4 regions of the Ruegeria sp. BH8 genome follow, and region 1 is predicted to be linked to each of the others. Evidence: riboswitches for the same ligand, from Rfam matches in the RefSeq annotation. Region 1 holds a riboswitch; each other region holds the start of a gene.

What was found. Region 1 has a riboswitch for cobalamin ahead of ACR0AD_RS18450 (hypothetical protein). Riboswitches for the same ligand answer to the same signal wherever they lie in the genome.
Region 2: linked by a shared signal. The riboswitch ahead of ACR0AD_RS19890 (DUF4198 domain-containing protein) and the one ahead of ACR0AD_RS18450 (hypothetical protein) in region 1 are both predicted to bind cobalamin.
Region 3: linked by a shared signal. The riboswitch ahead of ACR0AD_RS06720 (DUF1636 family protein) and the one ahead of ACR0AD_RS18450 (hypothetical protein) in region 1 are both predicted to bind cobalamin.
Region 4: linked by a shared signal. The riboswitch ahead of ACR0AD_RS12020 (ABC transporter substrate-binding protein) and the one ahead of ACR0AD_RS18450 (hypothetical protein) in region 1 are both predicted to bind cobalamin.

What each region holds. Positions count from the first base shown of each region.
Region 1 is NZ_JBQFSP010000015.1:48,968-52,610, forward strand. Features, by position in the region: gene rsgA (ribosome small subunit-dependent GTPase A) at 1-559, shown strand, start outside; gene ACR0AD_RS18445 (alpha/beta hydrolase family protein) at 595-1,452, opposite strand; cobalamin riboswitch at 1,585-1,803, shown strand; gene ACR0AD_RS18450 (hypothetical protein) at 1,894-2,301, shown strand; gene ACR0AD_RS18455 (protein-tyrosine phosphatase family protein) at 2,293-2,805, opposite strand; gene ACR0AD_RS18460 (DNA polymerase III subunit gamma/tau) at 2,978-3,643, shown strand, end outside.
Region 2 is NZ_JBQFSP010000023.1:15,262-18,904, forward strand. Features, by position in the region: gene cbiM (cobalt transporter CbiM) at 1-524, opposite strand, end outside; gene ACR0AD_RS19890 (DUF4198 domain-containing protein) at 531-1,316, opposite strand; cobalamin riboswitch at 1,449-1,647, opposite strand; gene ACR0AD_RS19895 (ROK family transcriptional regulator) at 1,769-2,974, opposite strand; gene ACR0AD_RS19900 (substrate-binding domain-containing protein) at 3,149-3,643, shown strand, end outside.
Region 3 is NZ_JBQFSP010000001.1:1,351,785-1,355,427, forward strand. Features, by position in the region: gene ACR0AD_RS06715 (NAD(P)-dependent oxidoreductase) at 86-1,081, opposite strand; cobalamin riboswitch at 1,184-1,388, shown strand; gene ACR0AD_RS06720 (DUF1636 family protein) at 1,483-1,857, shown strand; gene cobW (cobalamin biosynthesis protein CobW) at 1,862-2,917, shown strand; gene cobN (cobaltochelatase subunit CobN) at 2,921-3,643, shown strand, end outside.
Region 4 is NZ_JBQFSP010000006.1:9,780-13,422, reverse strand. Features, by position in the region: partial or broken gene ACR0AD_RS12030 (ABC transporter ATP-binding protein) at 1-293, opposite strand, end outside; gene ACR0AD_RS12025 (FecCD family ABC transporter permease) at 290-1,321, opposite strand; gene ACR0AD_RS12020 (ABC transporter substrate-binding protein) at 1,336-2,340, opposite strand; cobalamin riboswitch at 2,494-2,686, opposite strand; gene ACR0AD_RS12015 (hypothetical protein) at 3,117-3,643, shown strand, end outside.

The DNA of each region.
Region 1 (3,643 bases):
TTTTCTGTCGGTGCTGGCGATCAATGCGCTGGACCCGGCAGATGTCGAAAAGGTTCTGGCATGGTGCCCCAAAGGCCAGACCGGCGCGCTGGTCGGGTCGTCGGGCGTAGGTAAAACGACGCTCAGCAACGCCATGACGGATCAAAACCTCGCCACGTCTGGAATTCGCGAAGACGACGCACGGGGCAGACACACGACAACGGTGCGCGCGTTGCACGGGATGGGTAACGGTGGCTGGCTGATCGACACGCCGGGAATGCGCGCACTGCGTTTGCTGGACGCTCAGGACGGGATCGACAACGTGTTCTCGGACATCACGGAGCTTGGCCAAAGCTGTCGCTTTTCGGATTGTCAGCACGAGACCGAGCCCGGCTGTACCGTGCAGAACGCAATCGACGAAGGCGTTCTTGATCCGGCGCGGCTGGACCGCTGGCGCAAGCTGCGGCGTGAAGATCAGCGAAACTCGGAAACCGTTGCCCAATCGCGGGCGCGGGACAAGGCGTTCGGCAAGATGGTGCGCGGTGTCATGCAGGACAAGAAGCTTCGCAAACGGCCATAACTGCAAGGTGTTAGGAAAACCTGCGTCGCGTCTGATCAGGCGATCAGGCGCGGCCAGACCGCTGCATTGCGACGGGCAAATGCTCCGATATGGCCTATTTCCGGCAGTCCGAATTCAGCAGGCTTCAGAAGGTGGCGTCTGGCCTCGGGGCCATACAAATCAGCAAGGCGCCAAACCGCCTCGGGCGGAGCCATCTGGTCATCTTCGAACGTGAACAGATCCACTGGTGTTCCAGAACTGCCCCAATGCGCATCAGGCAAATTCTGCCCGATCTCGGGAACGTAGCTAAGAGGGGCTGTACACCATTTGCGCCATTGCCAGTAGACCGAGGCGGGCAGGTCCGAACCAAACCCGATTGCTTTGCCGGGTAGATAGCCAAGTGCCCGCACCATCAGCGGTGCATGGCCATACCAGAACAGCCCTGCCAACCCCCGATAGGGCCATGGGTGATCTTTCAAAGTCACCAGCCCCGAACACACACCGATCATTCGGTCGATCTGGTCGATATCCGGCTGCACCGGCCCCAGCATCGCACCGACGGAATGGCCGATGGTCCACTGCTGCGCCTTTGGAAACCGCCTGCGCATTTCGGCCCGTGCCGCTGGCATATCGATCAACGCCCAATCCGCCATTGTTGCAGTTGCGTCTTTCAGGCGGCCGACCAAAGAAAGCCCGTAGTCCCGATAGTCATAGGTCAGGCAAGCTATCCCCCGCTCGGTAGCCAGCCATCGCGCAAAGTGTTGATAATAGTCACGCGGCACACCCGTGGCACTGTTAAGTACGACAACGGTTTCCGGCTCACCCACTGGCCGGTACAGCCGTGCCGACAAGGTCACGGACCCTGACGGAAAGCGGAAATCTTCGATCAACACCGTCTGTTCCGTATCCAACATGATCCCCGGCTTTCGCTGAAACAATGGTTTGCCTGCCTTCGATGCCGACGAAACTAAGCCGGAACGTAAACCGCATCCAGCATGACCAAACGTCCGGCCTAAAGATCGGCTTGACTCGGAACGCGATCAGGCGCTAGCGGTTGTGTGATGGTTTCCGGCCCCAACAAGAGGTCGGGATGAAAAGGGAACACGGTGCGGTTTGTCTGGTCACACAGATATCAACCAAGTCCGCGACTGCCCCCGCAACTGTAAGCGGTAAGCAATGCCGAAATACCACTGGCCCACGGGCTGGGAAGGTCGGCAGAGCAATGACCCGCAAGTCAGGAGACCTGCCATCGGAACTGAAACCGAAACTCGGGCGGGGTGTCCGGGCAGGTCCTGACAGCGAGATGCTGTCCCACCTGCCCCAATATCCAGCCCACCACGCGCGGAGGGCGCAGGATGATCTGGAAGACAAAGTCACACGAATACAGCGCAACTGTGTGCCAGCGGACGGGCAATACCTGCCCGGCTTTGGCGCGACTGGCCCGCTCGATTTCCGAAGCCATGGCGCAGGCGGTTTCGGCCACCAGCGAAGATTTCGAATTTGAAGGCAACAGCGCGCTGTCACATTGCGCGGAAGGGTGCATGGCAACGATCCGAGCGCGATCCGACAGCGTTCGCGTTTTCTGCGGGGCGCACCCTGATACGGCAATTCGGGACCTTGATGCCTATGCCGATTTGATCTTCGGACCTACATTCAGCACGCTGCCCTCGGGCATTGTCGCGAACCCGCCTTGCGCCATGATCGAGGTTTCAACGATCCGGCCCCGGAAAACCGGCTACGCACCCCAGCAGCTGTCAGCTTGATCCCACTTCCACCTGTGCCGGGGTGATCCGGGACGCCCAGGCCAGCTGCGCATCGGTTTCGACAGCGCAGGGGCGCACGGCCCGCAGGCGGTCCAGTGCGTCGCTGGCGCGTTCACCGCATTCAACCATCAGTCGCAGAACAATCATCCCGGATCTGCCGCACCCCCCACGGCAATGCACAAGAACCCGGCCACCGCCCGACAGCGCATGTCGGGCCGTGGCGCTGACCTCTGGCCAGGCCTTCTGAACCGCCTGCGTCGGTGCTCCAAAATCTTCGATCGGCAGGTGAACCCACCGGCTGGCACGGCTTTGGATGTCGCTGCCAAAGTGCTGCGCGCCATCCTGAAGCATTTCAACATCCGTCGTCATTGAAATCACAAGGCCCGGTTTCCAAGCCGCAATCATATCCAGATCGCCGACGTAATCCCCGCCACGCCCGGGCATTGAAGTAAGGGCAAGCGTTCCGCCTCCGACCTGCAGAGCAAAAATGACCAGCTGCGACATGAAGTGCGTCCTCCCCCAAGGTACTCTTTAAGAAATGAGTCATTAAATCCGCTGGACCAGTTTAGTTGGAAACCAGCCCGTTTCTGAAACAAAAAATCATCACGCCCCACAGTGGACGCGGAGTGCCGCCGCCACTACGCTGTGCCGAAGCACCGAATCCGAGCGAGAAGACATGACAGACACACCAAGCCCCGCCTATCAGGTTCTCGCCCGCAAATACCGCCCGGAAACCTTTGCCGACCTGGTGGGTCAAGATGCTATGGTGCGCACCCTAAAAAACGCCTTCGAGGCCGACCGGATTGCGCAGGCCTTTATCATGACCGGCATTCGCGGAACGGGAAAAACCACCACGGCGCGGATCATCGCCAAAGGCATGAACTGCATCGGACCGGATGGAACCGGAGGACCGACAACCGAGCCTTGCGGTCAGTGCGAGCATTGCGTCGCAATCATGGAAGGTCGCCATGTCGATGTGATGGAAATGGATGCGGCCAGCCGTACCGGCGTCAACGATATCCGCGAGATCATCGACAGTGTCCGCTATCGCGCCGCCAGTGCACGCTACAAGATCTACATCATCGACGAGGTTCACATGCTCTCGACCAGCGCATTCAACGCGCTGCTCAAGACGCTCGAGGAACCGCCCGCACATGTGAAATTCATCTTCGCGACCACCGAGATTCGCAAAGTGCCGGTCACGGTTCTGTCGCGGTGTCAGCGCTTTGACCTGCGCCGGATCGAGCCCGAAGACATGATCGGCCTGCTGCGCAAGATCGCCGGGGCCGAGAGCGCGCAGATCGCCGACGATGCGCTGGCGTTGATCACCCGCGCCGCAGAA
Region 2 (3,643 bases), on a different contig from region 1:
ATGACAGGAATATGTGCAAAGAAAACAATCTTAGCCGCAGGCAGGAAGGCATCCCCGGACAAGGCCAGTGAAAACGCAACCATGCCGGTTGTGGCGGCAATGGCAAAGGCACCGCCGACCCCGCCCCATATCGCACCTTGCAGCGGTGAGCCGTGGGCGATCAGGCGGCCAAAGATCAGCCCGGCCAGAACCGCGGGCAACGCGATGTTCAGGGTGTTGATCCCCAATACCGTCAACCCGCCAAAGCCAAAGAAGACGGCCTGCAGCAAAAGCCCGACGAACAGGGCCGGGAATGCGGCCCAGCCCAGCAAAAGCCCGGCCATTCCGTTGAGGATCAGATGCACTGACGAAGGGCCAATCGGCACATGGATCAGCGATGCCACGAAAAAGCTGGCAGACAGCACCCCCGCAGTGGGGATGCGATCAAGATCCAGCGACCTGAGGCCCATGGCAATTCCACCCGCAGCAGCGACGGCTCCGCCGATCACGACCGGGTTGGACAAGGCTCCGTCAACGATGTGCATCTACGGTTACTCCAAATCCCAGGCGCGGATCCAGATGACCGCGTCCTGGCTTAGTTCTTTGCCGTTGTGTTTGGTCACGGGACCGGCGCCGAGTGCGGCAAATCCCCAATATCCGGCTTTTGGAACGCCAAACGTGAAATACCCGTTATCATCCGAAGTTGCGACCAATGCACCACCCGGCATCGGCGAGACCGACGGGGCGGAAGCGGCCGCGCTTTCCATGTCCGGTTCTGCGGCCATGTACTCGATCTCGATCTCGGCACCCGCAACCGGTTGGCCTTCGGCCATAACCCGACCTGTAAACGTCGAACCCGCGATGATGTTGGTTGGTTTGTTGAGCGGGATGATCTCAACCGGCAGGCCCACCGGGTTCATCCAGTCGGTCGGCAGTTCATTGCGGTTCAGGAATGCCTTGGCGATCTGCTGGATATAGATATCCTCGGATTCCTCATAATAGGGCTGGGGAACAGTCACCAACACATAGTCGCCCGACCGTTTGACGGGAACATAACCCTTGAATGCCGCGCCTTCGTTTTCGCCGCCGGTGAAACGTACGGGTTCCAGGGTATCCAGCAGATCGGTTTTCTGACCGTTGTGGATCACGTAGAATTCCTGCGGCTTGTCCAGATCCATGACATGCCCGTTCGAGAACGGATGCCAAAAGATCAGCTTGACCGGAACATTCCCCGGTGCGTCGATCATGGTGTCAGCGGTGTATTCCAGCAGGAAATGCGCATTTGCCATCGCTGGAAGCGCCATCGCCACAGCGGCTGCGGAAAGCAGCTTGGTCATCAATAGTCGTCCTTGTCCCATCGCACCAACCCCGGTACGAGATGCGTTTTGACTGCGGGGACGTCCAAGCTAAGCTGCTTTTTCAAGCATCCTGCTCCGACGCACATCCCGTCGCCGATTAGGAGTGCCCTTGTCAAAGGCACATGTCCGGCAGGTATCCTGACTTGCGGGTCAAAGCGTTGGGCTGGCCTTCCCGGATTAACACCAGTGGCACTTCAGCCCTGCTCGCCGCTTACAGTTGCGGGTGCAGTTGCGGAATTGGGCCAAAGCCCGCACCGCATTCCCTATTGATTCCAGAGCACGCCCCGGAACCGGACATGCCGAGCGGCTTGCCAGACTTCTTCGGCATCCGTCAACGATCAATTGCGCTGGCTGTCAAAAAGTTTAGCGGGCGATGCCCTTTTTCCGACGGATCCGCTTTGGATGCAGGTCAGGGTTTTTCGGGAATGAACCTACCCTTCGAGCAGGTATCTTTCCGACAATGGCAAACTGGCCGCCCCCAATGAGCGGGCATCCGGGCCTGCCGTCCCCGCCAACACCAAAGGCCGTTCCAGCCCGGTCAGGTTCAGGTCGGATAGTTCGACCTCAACCAGTTCCACCAGCCGCGCCTTAATGCCTGCGGGCATCCAGCCATCAATCTTGACACATTCGAAGTCGATCAGGCTGCAAGATGAGACTGTGGCATGGGCGATCCCGTGCGCCGCTTGTTTCAGCCAGTTCTCAAGGTGGGTTTTCGGTACGTCCCAATGCTGTGTCGTTTCCCAAATTGAACCGGCTGTTGCGGCATTCTCACCTGTCGCGCGCTCCAGTACATAAAGACTGGCGACATCTATCAACGGTTTCACTCCGCCTGCGTCGTCCGGCACAGGCAATGGACCAAGCGCACCGGCATTTCCCCGCCCCGAAAAGATGGAGCCGTTCAGAACCACCCCGCCCCCAATGAAGAAGCCCACATAAAAATACAGGAAATCTCGTGGGCCTTCCGCCGGGCCAAAGACCAGCTCGGCACCGCAGGCGGCCGTTGCGTCGTTCTGTAGGAATACCGGCAAGTCATAGCTTGAGGCCAGTGCGCCTTTCAGGTCCGCGTCACGCCACGGATCCATTTTCTCCTGCGGAACCTGCAATGTCTGCGCCCAGTCCCAAAGGTAGAACGGCATCGCAATCCCAAGACCCGCGATCCTGCCGCGCGCTTCGGGCGACAGCGACGTCATCACTTTGTCGAGGCTTTCCTTGGAAAAGCTCAATGTCGCCTCGGGCGTCGGAAAATCATAAGTCCGCCGCTCACGGTGCCTGACATTGCCAAGGAAATCCGTCAGCACCAGCTCGGTACTGCGCCGCCCGACTTTGAGCCCAAAGAAATACGCGCCATCCGGATTCAGGCGCATGGGAACCGAGGGCTGCCCGACTTTTCCCCGGATCGGTTCGCCCCGCAGAAGCAGCCCATCGGTTTCCAACTGGCGCATGATGACCGAAACCGTCTGTGCCGACAGCCCGGTCATCCGCGCGATCTCAGATTTTGCAAGGGCCTGATGGCGCCGGACCAGTGACAGGACAAGCCGTTCATTTCGGGCCCGCATTCCGCTTTGATTGGTGCCGCGCATGTCTGGCTCGCGTACGCCAGCGGTATTGTCCAAAGAGTTGTTTGCAGACACGGCCATCCCCTTCGTGACGACAATGTTGAAACCCTTCCTTTCTGTCAATAATAAATAAGAGTGATTTATTTATTGACTCAAAATTCGAATCTTGTGATGGTTTTCACGTTCGATCGGGCCGGATTTCGCCCGATCAGACGTATGCCCTGACGGGCATTGGGAAAACTGGGAGGACTACCGATGAAACTTGCGAAACTTGCAGGCGCTACGGCGCTGGCGGTTACGGCCATGGCAAGCAGTGCAATGGCCGAAGGTGAAACCGTTTGCCTGATCACCAAGACGGATACCAACCCTTTCTTTGTCAAAATGAGAGAGGGTGCGACCGCCAAAGCCGAAGAGCTTGGCATGACGCTGAAGGCCTTTGCCGGCAAAGTCGACGGCGACCACGAAACTCAGGTTCAGGCCATCGAAACCTGCATTCTGGATGGCGCAAAGGGTATCCTGCTGACCGCGTCGGATACGTCGTCCATCGTTCCGGCGGTGCAGCAGGCCCGCGATGCCGGGCTGCTGGTGATTGCGCTGGACACCCCGCTTGAGCCTATCGACTCGGCCGACGCGACCTTTGCCACCGACAATTTCCTTGCGGGGCTTCTGATCGGACAATGGGCAAAAGCCACTCTGGGAGATGCGGCAAACGACGCCAAAATCGCCACGTTGGACCTTGCGGTCAGCCAG
Region 3 (3,643 bases), on a different contig from region 1:
GGCCAGATATGGCGTGTTTTTTCGGAACACCTGCCTACCCCTGCTCGTTCACGGGGCGCGATGTAGTCTGGTGTTTGCCCTACCCTCAGGCGCGCCCTTGTGGCACAACCTCGTATCCCGGCTCTTCCGGTTCATCATCCGTCATTTCGGCTGGAAAGCCCGGGGCGGTGATATCCAGGCCGGTTGCCTCTTCCAGCCGTTTGATAATATTTGGTGAAAGCTCGCGTTCGCCATATCGTGCGATACCATCGTTAAAGATGTTGATCATCACCGGGTTTATTTCCAGCGGCACCCCGGCGCGGTCGGCGACCTCCTGAAACAAACCGATATCCTTCTTCACCAGATCCATGGTGAAGGAAATATCGCGCGACCCGTTCAGGATGACCTGACTTTCGGTTTCGTGCACGAAGGATGTGCCGGACGAGATTTTGATCGCCTCATAGGTCGTGTTCAGATCCATCCCCGCAGCCTTTGCTGTAACCAGTGCTTCGGCGCAGGTAATCAGGTTGGCAGTGGCAAGATAGTTGGTCATCACTTTCAGCACCGAGGCCGAGCCCAGCTCGCCGGTGTGCAAAACCCGGCGGCCCATTGTCGTCAGGAACGGCAGAATTCGTTCAAACGTTTCCCGGTCACAGCCCGCAAAGATCGAGATATTGCCCGTCGCGGCACGGTGGCACCCGCCAGAAACCGGGCAATCCACAGCTGCACCGCCGCGTGAAATGACTTCGGCACCGAGGCGTTTGACTTCGGCTTCGTCTGTGGTCGACATCTCCATCCAGATCTTGCCGGGGCCCACTTCGGGCAACATCTCCTTCATGACTGCGTCCGATGCTGCCGGAGACGGCAGACAGGTGATCACCGCATCGCAATCGCGCATCAGCTGGGCGGGCCCTTCTGCCGCCTTTGCGCCTTTGGCGACAAATTCGGCCACCAGATCTGCGTTCAGGTCATGCACAGTCAGGTCAATGCCATTGCGCAAAAGGGATCCCGAAAGCTTGCCGCCAACGTTACCCAGACCGATAAATCCCACTTTCATATGACGCATCTCCAAGTTCGTCGTTTTCCCGTCATGCGACCACATACCGAACACGCACTTCATGCCGCCGAACGACGCCTACAGGTCGCTTTTTTCACCTTGGCTTATTTGTTGCGCGCGAACCGCTTGACAAGCGGGTCGGCGGTGCCGCATGTCCCGGACGTTGGTGTCGGCAACAGCCGATGAAAAGGGAATGCGTCAACGGTTCATCCGCCAAACGCAGCCGCCCCCGCGACCGTGACCGGAGAGGATGCCCAATGCCACTGGCCTGTGCCGGGAAGGCGGGACATCCGACAGAGCAACCGCTCTGGCATCCGCAAGCCGGGAGACCTGCCAACACCCGAAGTTGAAACCGGGCGGGGTGTTCCGGTGTCGGGTCCATGTGCAGACGTGGTGCCCGCATGAAACCCCGTCCCCCGCGAAGAGGATTTGGGGGGATGAGAGACATGACCGAGACCGCACCGGTAGAATTACTGGTCTGCACGACTTGCCGCCGGGGTCTGCCCTTCGAGGATGATGCTGAGCGTCCCGGCACATTGTTGCACAAGGCCTTGGAACAGGCTGCCCTGCCAGATGGCATCATTCTGAAACCTGTCGAATGCCTTTCGAACTGCGATCAGGGCTGTTCCATCGTTCTTCGGGGCGGGCCGGATCGCTGGACCTTTGTTTACGAGAACCTGAACGAAGTCGATCACGTCGATGTCATCATCGATGGTGTGACCAAGTATCTGGCCACAGACGATGGTCTGGTGAAGTGGCGCGACCGTCCTGAACATTTCCGCAAAAACTGCGCCTCGCGCATTCCCCCGATTGGAGGTTGAGATCATGTCGAACCTAGAAAAACTTCCCGTCACCGTGATCACCGGCTTTCTGGGCTCGGGCAAAACCACGCTGGTGCGCCATCTGATGCAGAACCCGCAGGGAAAGCGTCTTGCGATTGTTGTTAACGAGTTTGGCGATGTGGGTGTTGATGGCGACATTCTGAAATCCTGCGCGATACCGGATTGCCCTGCGGAAAACATCATGGAACTGGCAAACGGCTGCATTTGCTGCACCGTGGCCGATGACTTCATCCCGACCATCGAGGCGCTGATGGCGCTGGAACCGCGCCCGGATCACATCCTGATCGAAACATCCGGCCTTGCACTACCCAAACCGCTGCTGAAAGCATTTGATTGGCCTGATATCCGTTCGAAAATCACCGTTGATGGCGTGATTGCGCTGGCCGATGCCGAGGCTGTGGCCGCCGGTCGCTTTGCTCCGAACGTTGAAGCGGTGGATGCCCAACGGCTGGCTGATGACTCGATCGATCACGAAACACCCTTGTCCGAGGTGTTCGAGGATCAGATCTCATGTGCGGATATCATCCTGCTGACCAAGCCCGATCTGGCAGGTCCCGAAGGTGTCGCGAAAGCTAAACAGATCATCGCCGCCGAGGCGCCGCGCCCGCTTCCCGTTGTTGAGGTCGCCGAGGGTGTCGTCGACGTACGTGTCGTGCTTGGCCTTGAGGCTGCCGCCGAAGATGATATGGATGCCCGCCCGTCTCATCACGATGGCCATCACGATCATGAGCATGACGATTTCGAAAGCATCATCGTCGAGTTACCGGAACAGACCGACCCGGCGGAACTGGTAGCCAGGATTGAACGTCTTGCATCTGAGCTGAATATCCTGCGCGTCAAAGGCTATGCCGCCGTCACAGGCAAACCGATGCGCCTGCTGGTTCAGGCTGTCGGCGCGCGGGTTCGTCACCAATACGACCGCCCGTGGGAGCCCGGTGAAGAGCGCCGCTCGCGCCTGGTCGTGATTGCCGAGCATGACGACATCAAAGAGGCCGAGATCCGTGATATCCTCGTGGGTGTGACCGAGGTTGCCGAGTAAGTCATGCACGTCGTCTTTCGCGAAAGCCACGGGCTCGAGGAAACCGAGACCCCAACCGATCTGGGCCAAAGCCCGGCTGATCTGGTTGTGCTGTCCTTTTCCGACAGTGACCTGGGCGCTTTCGCGGCGGGCTGGCATCGCGGCGGCGGACCTGAGGGGCGGATGCCACCCCTGCGGCTGGCCAATCTTGCGGCGCTGAAGCACCCTCTGTCCGTCGATACCTATGTCGAACAGACACTTGAGGGCGCAAAGGGCATCCTGATCCGTCTGATAGGTGGCGTGCCCTATTGGTCTTACGGGTTGCAACAGGTTCTGGCACTGGCGCAGGCCAAAGGCATCGCACTGGCCGTATTACCGGCGGATGGGCGTGAAGACACTCGGTTGGATGAGTATTCGACCCTGCCCCTCTCGACCCTGAGGCGGCTGGCACATTTGTGTGACACCGGCGGAGAAGTCGCCGCGCAGGCCGCATTGGCCCAGATGGCCTTGGCAGCAGGGCTTTATGCCGGGCCAGTGATGGGCGCGAAAACCCTGCCCGAATACGGTGCGTGGTGTCCAGATCAGGGCGTCATCCCGTTGGGTTCCGCATTCCAGAACGATGCGAAACGCATCCTTGTCACCTTTTATCGCGCGTATCTGACATCCGCAGACACCGCCCCGGTCGCGGCCCTGATCCGCAGCCTGCGCGCCCGCGGGCTTCTGGCGGTGGGTCTGTTTGCCCCGTCG
Region 4 (3,643 bases), on a different contig from region 1:
TCGACCACGGATCGTGCAGTCACGCGTTCGGCCGTATCAGCCTGTTGTTCAACGATGGCAATCCGTTGGGCAATTTGTCTGCGCGACAAATGCGAAACGGGATGACCCGCTATGACGACTTTTCCTGAAACCGGACGTACCAACCCCGCCAGCAGGCGCATCAGCGTTGATTTTCCCGAACCGTTAGGTCCGACCAAAGCAAGTGTTTCGCCGGGCTCCACGACAAAGGATACGTCTGACAGCAAAGTCTTGCCGCGAACGGAATATGTCAGGTTTTGCGCCTCGATCTTCATCGGGCGCTCCTCTGGCCGCGCACCAAAATTACGGCAAAGGCAGGCGCACCGATCAGAGCGGTGACCACCCCAATCGGCAGAACCTGACCCGGGATGATGATGCGCGACACGATATCTGCGCCGATCAGGAAGACCGCTCCGATCAAGGCGGAGGTTGGGATAAGCCTGCGATGCCCCGGTCCCACAAGGAACCGGGCAGCATGAGGGATGACCAGCCCGACAAAGCCAATGGATCCGACGATAGAAACCATGACAGCTGTCGTGAGCGCGGTCGCAAAGATCAGGGTTGCCTGCACCCGACGTACCGATATGCCCAGCGAGGCCGCTGAATCAGAGCCAAAAATAAAGGCGTCCAGTGCTCTGGCGTGAAAGCGGCAAATGAGCCAACCGACAAGGGCCACCGGAATGGCCAGATACACATCCGGCCAGCGCACGCCGCTGAGGTTTCCCATCAGCCAGAACATGATCCCGCGCGCCTGATCGGCATTGGCGGATTTGGCGATGATGAAGGCCGTCAGCGCATTGAACAACTGAGACCCGGCAATTCCCGCCAGGACGATCTGTGCCGTCGCAGCCCGTCCGCCCCCTGCGCCAGCGGCTCGGGCCAGCAACGCGACAAAACCAAAAGCCAAAAGCGCGCCATTGAACGCGCCAAAAGACAGCGACAAGGCCCCCCCACCCAAACCAGCGATGGTTACAGCCACGGCACCCGTCGAGGCCCCGGCAGAAATGCCCAAAATGTAAGGGTCGGCCAACGGGTTGCGCAGCAAAGCCTGCAACACGACCCCTGCGACAGCCAGACCGGCACCGCAGGACGCAGCGACCAGAGCGCGAGGAATCCGGTAGCTCCAGATAATACCCTGATCAATTGGGTCTACAGGAAAGTCCGCTCCGGCCAGCTTGTTGGCCAGAACGGAGAGAACCAAATCGGGCGACAGAGAGGTTTCCCCGATCATCGCGCCCGCAAGAACCGCCGCAATCAACAATGGCACGGTAAGGCACGCAGCCTTGAAACCCTGCCGTAAAATTGCGGCGACCTCGTTCACAGGTTGTTTCCGATGGTATCCAGCTTCTCGGCCAGATCCTCCAGCGCCGGGATTGCGCGGATGGTGGCGTCCATGGCCTGCGCATCCATAATGACGATCCGGTCATTTTTGACCGCATCCATCTGGCTGGTCACCGGATCAGTGCGCAGGAACTCCAGCTTTTTCAGGTAGTCGTCCGCAGCAAAGCGACGGCGGTCCATCTTGGCGATAACAATCACCGTCGGATTGGCTTTGGCAATGGTTTCCCAGCCCACTGTTGGCCATTCTTCATCCGTCTCGACGACGTTGCGGATACCCAATTTACTCATCATGTATCCCGGTGCGCCTTTCTGTCCGGCCACAAACGGGTCGCTTTCCATTTCGGGAGAGGAAAACCAGAATACGGCTGACACATCGTCCAGCTTCACGGTTTGCGCCTTGGCGACGGCTGCGGCTTCGCGGGCCTTGTACTCGGCAACCAGGTCCGTGCCGCGTTCGGATACATCAAAGGCTGCCGCCAGTTCTTCGATACCCTGATACAGCGTATCGGTCGAGAACGCTTGCAGGCGGGTGCCATCGCCGCCGACCGTATTGTCTTTGCCGATGCAATCTGCAGGCATTACGTACGTTGGAATGCCCAGTTCGTGAAATTGCTCACGCGTGGCGACGATGCCCTCGGGTCCGACATGCCATTCATATTGCGCTGCGACCAGTCCCGGCCGCTTGGCAACAACGCTTTCAAAGCTGGGATCATTGTCCGCCAGACGCTCTACCTTGGCATTCACCTCGGCATATTCAGGCAGCACCTCGTTGAACCAGACCGAAGTTCCAAGAACCTGCTCGCCCAGACCCAGCGCATAAAGCACCTCGGTCGCGGCCTGGCCGACCGTGACTGACGACGTCACTGGCGCGTCAAACGTGACCGAGTGACCGCAGTTTTCGATAGAAAGGGGAAAGTTTCCTTCGGCGGCAGCGCTGGTAGCCAGCAAGGAAAGGCCAAACAGGCCAGTGCGTAGAAACATGACAATCGATCTCCATGTGTCAATGACCAGAGAACGGGTGAATGGGCATTTACCGAAGCAACAGGCGCTTTACTGCCTGCCGTGAGCGCAGGGTAGAAAATAGACCGCCCGGCGCGTTTCTTCGGCAACCTCCCCGGACAACCCCGCCCGGCGTGTTTCGGTTTCATACCGGCAGGTCTCCTGACTGACGGGTCTTTGTCTGTCCTGTCTTCCCAGACCAAAATGGCCCAGTGACGGAAATGGACAGCGCTCGCCGCCTACAGTTGCGGGGGCAGTTCCGGTTGGCACCAAAAGGCACCTCGGATTCCCTCTTAGCCACATCGGGACCGGTAAAACGCGGGTACCTTAACACTTACCCTGCGGCAAGAAAAAACTCCGGGGTCTTTCCTATTTTCTCGCAAGAGCATGCACCTGCGCGTCTCAACATGGCGCTGATATCAGAAAAGCCGCTGAGAACGCGCCAAAATCCGGACCCAGATTCATAGTGTGTGATATTAGGGAAAATCATGGCTGGGGTGGTAGGATGCCATGCTAAGTCCTTGATATATATTATTTAAATGTAAAATATCAAGAATATGGGGTCAAGTTAGAAATTTTGTATCCCGGTTTGTATCCGCAAAAGAAAAGTTGGGTTATCTACCGTTCTTTTGAGGAGTTCAGACCGCCTGCTGCCTCGGACAGGAATTTTCTCGCATTTTGAGACAGTCGACTGCTATGCAGAGAGTATGGCTAAAAGACCCGACATTGGCCTCAGGCAGGGGCGTAGATTGTGTCAAATGCGGCACGAGGACCGGCTGGCGTTCATCGCTGAAGGTCTTCCTATCCTACTGGCCAGTGCCCAGGGTTTTCAGGATGCCGCTTCCCGGCTTCATGACAGTCCAAGAGAGGAAGATGTGCTTGTTAGCTTTGCGGATGAAGAGGCCGCGAAAGTTCTTATCTTGATGGACATTGTTCGCTGTCCCCCCGCGCAGGTGAACCAGAATATTGGAAAGTTGATGCGCTGGTTTTACGATCACTTGGCACGGCTGGTCTATGCGAAGGCGACAAGTTGGAAACCGACGAGCGTTCAACAGCTCCAGAACTATTTGGAAAAGGAATGCGAAGAACACACGCTGGAGGGTTTCGCGGGAGAGTTTATCATGCCTGGCGGGCCAGTCCACAAACGTGAAAGCGCTCTTTATGCGGACATTCAATCATACGACAATGATGAATTGGCCTGGCACGAACCGAGAACCAGACCGTCACTTTTCGGACCGGAAGAATCCGATGCCTTAAGTCTTGTCAACGCCATGCAGCGGTTGGG